2 regions of the Massilia sp. 2TAF26 genome follow, and region 1 is predicted to be linked to the other one. Evidence: predicted binding sites of a transcription regulator. Region 1 holds the regulator's gene; the other holds the start of a gene.
What was found. Region 1 encodes NrdR, which represses ribonucleotide reductase genes. Its sites were predicted from a motif close to CACNANATNTNGTG; they were not measured.

Region 1 (2,456 bases):
CGACACCATCATGGGCATGTCGCTGGCGGAAGGCGGTCACCTGACTCACGGCATGGCGCTGAATATGTCGGGCAAATGGTTCAACGTCATTTCCTACGGCCTGACCGAACAGGAAGACATCGACTACGAGCAGATGGAAGCCTTGGCGCGCGAGCACAAGCCGAAGCTGATCATCGCCGGCGCCTCCGCCTTCTCGCTGCGCATCGACTTCGAGCGCTTCGCCAAGGTCGCCAAGGAAATCGGCGCCTGGTTCATGGTCGACATGGCCCACTACGCCGGCCTGATCGCCGCGGGCGAATACCCGAACCCGGTGCCTTACGCCGACTTCGTCACCTCGACCACCCACAAATCCCTGCGCGGCCCGCGCGGCGGCATCATCCTGATGAAGGCCGAGCACGAGAAGGCCATCAACTCGGCGATCTTCCCGGGCATCCAGGGTGGTCCGCTGATGCACGTGATCGCCGGCAAGGCCGTCGCCTTCAAGGAAGCGCTGTCGCCGGAATTCAAGGAATACCAGCAGCAGGTGGTCAAGAACGCCAAGGCCCTGGCCGACGCCCTGATTTCGCGCGGCCTGCGCATCGTGTCCGGCCGTACCGAGTCGCACGTGATGCTGGTCGACCTGCGTTCGAAGGGCCTCACCGGCAAGGAGGCGGAAGCCATCCTGGGCCAGGCACACATGACCTGCAACAAGAACGGCATCCCGAACGACCCGCAGAAGCCTTTCGTGACCTCCGGCATCCGCCTCGGCAGCCCGGCCTTCACCACCCGCGGCTTCAAGGAAGAGGACGCTACCAAGGTGGGCAACCTGATCGCCGACGTGCTGGACAACCCGCACGACGCCGCGACCATCGAGCGCGTCAAGGCCGAAGTCAAGAAACTGACCGACAAGTACCCGGTCTACGCAGCATAACGCGTCAACAGCGCAGCAGCCCCGGCGACCATGAAATGTCCGTTCTGTCAGCATGAAGACACCCAGGTCCTCGATACCCGCGTATCCGAGGAAGGGGACTCCATCCGCCGCCGGCGCCGCTGCGCCCAGTGCGACAAGCGCTTCACCACCTACGAGCGCGTCGAACTGTCGATGCCGATCATCGTCAAGAAGAACGGCAGCCGTACCGAATTCGAATCCTCCAAACTGCGCGGCAGCCTGATGCTGGCCCTGCGCAAGCGTCCCGTGGCCGCCGGCGCCATCGACGCCGCCATCGCCTCGATCGAGGAAAAACTGCTGACCAGCGGCCGCCGCGAGGTCGACAGCGTCCACGTCGGCGAACTCGTGATGCAGGAACTCAAGCGTCTCGACAAGATCGCCTACATCCGTTTCGCGTCCGTCTACAAGAACTTCGAAGACCTGGCCGAGTTCCAGGAAGCCATCGCCGAAGTCGGTCCGGGTGCGAAAACGCCCTCCAGTTAAAGTTCCGTTCGTTCGTTTGAGCCGTCCCCACGGCTGACTTGAGCCCGCCTGATAACTTCTGGTCTCCCTGATCGAGACCTGGAGGTATCGTATGCGCGGCCGTCGTGCCCTCGGCACCAGCGCCGGCTTTACGCTGGTGGAAGTGCTGGTGGCCCTGTTCGTCGTCGCCCTCGGCGTCGCCGGGGCGGCGGCCGTGCAGACCGGCGCCGTGCGCCTGGCGGACGAGGCCGCGCGCCTGTCCGACGGCCTGCGCCTGGCCGCCTCGCTGGCCCAGCGCATGCGCGCGAATCCGGTCGCGATGGCGCTGCCCGATGCCGCCAATCCCTATCTCCAGTTCGATGCCGAGGCCGGCGCGGCCATGCCGGCCCCGGTCTCCTGCCATGGCGACGCCGATTGCGATCCCATGCAGATGGCCGGCTTCGACCTCGGCGAAACCGCGGCCCTGCTGGCCAGCCGCTTTCCCGGCGCGCGCATGCGCGTGTGCCGCGACGGCCAGCCGGCGGATGCGGACGGCTTGCCGGCCTGGACCTGCACCGGAGAGCCGGGCGCGCCGGTCGCCATCAAGCTGGGCTGGCGCGGCAAACCCGGCGAGCCGGCCGCGCCGGCCCTGTTCCTGACGCTTGGGACGGGTGCGCCATGAGGCGGCGTTTCCGTCCGCCGCAGGCCGGCCTGACCCTGGTCGAGATGATGGTGGCCCTCGCAATCGGCCTGGCGGTCGTGCTGTCCGCGGCCCGCCTGCTGGGCCTGGCCAACGGCGCCTACGCCGCCCAGATGGAAAGCGCGGCCCTCGACGACGCCGGCCGCAATGCCCTCGAACTGGTCGGCCGCGCGGTGCGCCTGGCCGCGTACGCCGATCCGATGCAGCTCGACCTGTCCGCACCCGTCGACGGTTTGCCGGCCCGCCTGGCGGGGCTCGATGCGCGCTCGCTCGGCGGCACGACGGCCGGCATCGCCGTGCCCCTGGCGGCGGTGGCGAACGGCAGCGACGTGCTGGCCGTGCGCTTTCCCGGTGCAGGGACGGCCAGCGGCGACGGCAGCGTGGTCG
Region 2 (2,456 bases), on a different contig from region 1:
CCTTGTCGTGCAGGTCCGGCACTTCGGACGGCGAGAACAGGCTCCAGGAGCCCTTCTCCATCACGCGCTTCATGAACAGGTCGGGAATCCAGTTCGCGGTGTTCATGTCGTGGGTGCGGCGGCGGTCGTCGCCGGTGTTCTTGCGCAGGTCGAGGAATTCCTCGATGTCCAGGTGCCAGGTTTCCAGGTAGCCGCAGACCGCGCCCTTGCGCTTGCCGCCCTGGTTGACCGCCACGGCGGTGTCGTTCGCCACTTTCAGGAACGGAACCACGCCCTGCGACTTGCCGTTGGTGCCCTTGATGCGCGAACCCATCGCGCGGACCGGGGTCCAGTCGTTGCCCAGGCCGCCGGCGAATTTCGACAGCAGTGCGTTTTCCTTGATCGCGTCGTAGATGCCTTCCAGGTCGTCGCTGACGGTGGTCAGGTAGCACGAGGACAGCTGCGAGCGGCGGGTGCCCGAGTTGAACAGGGTCGGGGTCGAGCTCATGAAGTCGAAGCTCGACAGCAGGTTGTAGAACTCGATCGCGCGCGCTTCGCGGTTCTCTTCGCGCAGGGACAGGCCCATCGCGACGCGCATGTAGAAGGCCTGCGGCATCTCGATGCGGGTTTCGCGGATGTGCAGGAAGTAGCGGTCGTACAGGGTCTGCAGGCCGATGTAGCCGAATTGCAGGTCGCGGTCGGCGACGATGGCCTTGGCCAGCTTCTGCAGGTCGAACTTGGCCAGTTCCTCGTCCAGCAGCTCGGCGTCGATGCCCTTGGCGATGTACTGCGGGAAGTAGGTCACGTATTCGGCGGCGGCACCGGCTTGCGGCACTTCCTTGCCGAAGACTTCCTTGCGGATGGTGTGCAGCAGGATGCGCGCGGTGACCTGGCTGTAGGCCGGATCCTTTTCCATCAGGGCGCGGGCGGCCAGGATGGCCGACTTGTGCAGCTCCTCGACCGGCACGCCGTCGTAAAGGTTTTTGACGGTTTCGGCCAGGATGGCGTCGGCGTCGACATGCTTTTCCAGGCCGGCGCAGGCGGCGCCGATCAGGGACGAGACTTCGTTCATGTCCAGCGGACGGCGCACGCCGCCGTCGACCACGGTGAACTGCGGCGCGGCGACCGCGGTGGCGCCGGCTGCTTCCTTGGCGGCGCGGCGCTCGTCCATGCGCTTGGCGCGGTACAGCACGTATTCGCGCGCGACGTCATGCTCGCCCGAGCGCATCAGGGACAGCTCCACCTGGTCCTGCACATCTTCGATGTGGAAGGTGCCGCCGTTCGGCTGGCGGCGCACCAGGGCGGCGACCACGTTGTTGGTCAGCTGCTCGACCAGGTCGCGGATGCGCGCCGACTCGCGGCCCTGCTCGCCGTTCACGGCGAGGAAAGCCTTGGTCATCGCGACGGCGATCTTGTTCGGAGCAAACGGCACCACGGCGCCGTTGCGGCGGATGATGCGGTAGTCGCCGGTCGCGACCAGTTCAGCCGCGCTGGTGCCGGCAGCCGTTCCTGGTTGCGGATTGATGGAGATGTCCGAAGATGTTTGCATTGAGCCTCCCAGGATGGCAGCGCGCCACCAACTAAAAACGATGAATGCCAACTGAGCAAAGTTGGCAACCTAATAACTTTTTGAAAATAATAAAGAGGAGAGCCATGTTGAAAAACGCCTGCATGCGCCCCTCCTCTTACTGATCTGTCTTCCGACACTGACCACTAGATATAGTGTCCGACAGCCGTATGAGCCTAATTGTAGTCGATATTCGGCAATATCAAAGGCTCTGCTGAGCGGTTTTTTTTGTAGCGCCGAGCTTGACATTTGCCGAGGCGAATCATCATGGGCCTCGGAATGAAAGTAAGCACTAACATAACGATTGGGGGGCCCAGGCGTGGTGCGGCCAGACGTTGACGGAGTCGGCGTTCAGGCTATGCTGCGATGGCGAAAAGGCAACAGCTCGCCCGTTTAACCATGATCCGAATCAGGGTTCGGGCGCGTGGATCTCCAGTTTCTGCATCTGATAGCGCAGTTGGCGCACGCTGATGCCGAGCAGGCTGGCAGCCTGGGTGCGGTTGAACTGGGTCTGCTGCAGCGCGCGCAGGATGATGTCGCGCTCGACCTGGCTGAGGTAGTCCGGCAGGTTGCTGGGCAGCTCGCCGGCGCCCAGGCTCGGCATGCCGGACGGCGTCTCGGCCGGGACCGGCGCGGCGGGTGCGGCGGGCGCCGCGGCCGGCGGCATGGCGGCCTGCGCTGCCGGCTGCGCAGGCGCTTCCACTGCCGCCGTTTCGCGGACCACAGCGGCGCTTCCCGCATCGAGCAAACGCGCGCCCTTCAGCAGCAGATCGCCGGCCTCGATCACGCCGTCGTCGGCAAAGGCCAGCGCGCGTTCCAGCACATTCTCCAGTTCGCGCACATTGCCGGGAAAGGCATAACCCTGCAGCGCTTCCAGCACGCCGGCGCCGAGGCGCGCATTGCCCGGCCC

Region 2: a site for NrdR is predicted at 1,691-1,704, ahead of AB4Z32_RS04155 (ribonucleoside-diphosphate reductase subunit alpha). Genes of this name have one in related genera too.

Annotation. Positions count from the first base shown of each region.
Region 1 covers NZ_JBFRFV010000007.1:91,459-93,914, reverse strand. The annotation lists gene glyA (serine hydroxymethyltransferase) at 1-910, shown strand, start outside; gene nrdR (transcriptional regulator NrdR) at 941-1,411, shown strand; gene pilV (type IV pilus modification protein PilV) at 1,503-2,051, shown strand; gene AB4Z32_RS09565 (PilW family protein) at 2,048-2,456, shown strand, end outside.
Region 2 covers NZ_JBFRFV010000003.1:106,647-109,102, reverse strand. The annotation lists gene AB4Z32_RS04155 (ribonucleoside-diphosphate reductase subunit alpha) at 1-1,528, opposite strand, end outside; gene AB4Z32_RS04150 (sigma-54-dependent transcriptional regulator) at 1,956-2,456, opposite strand, start outside.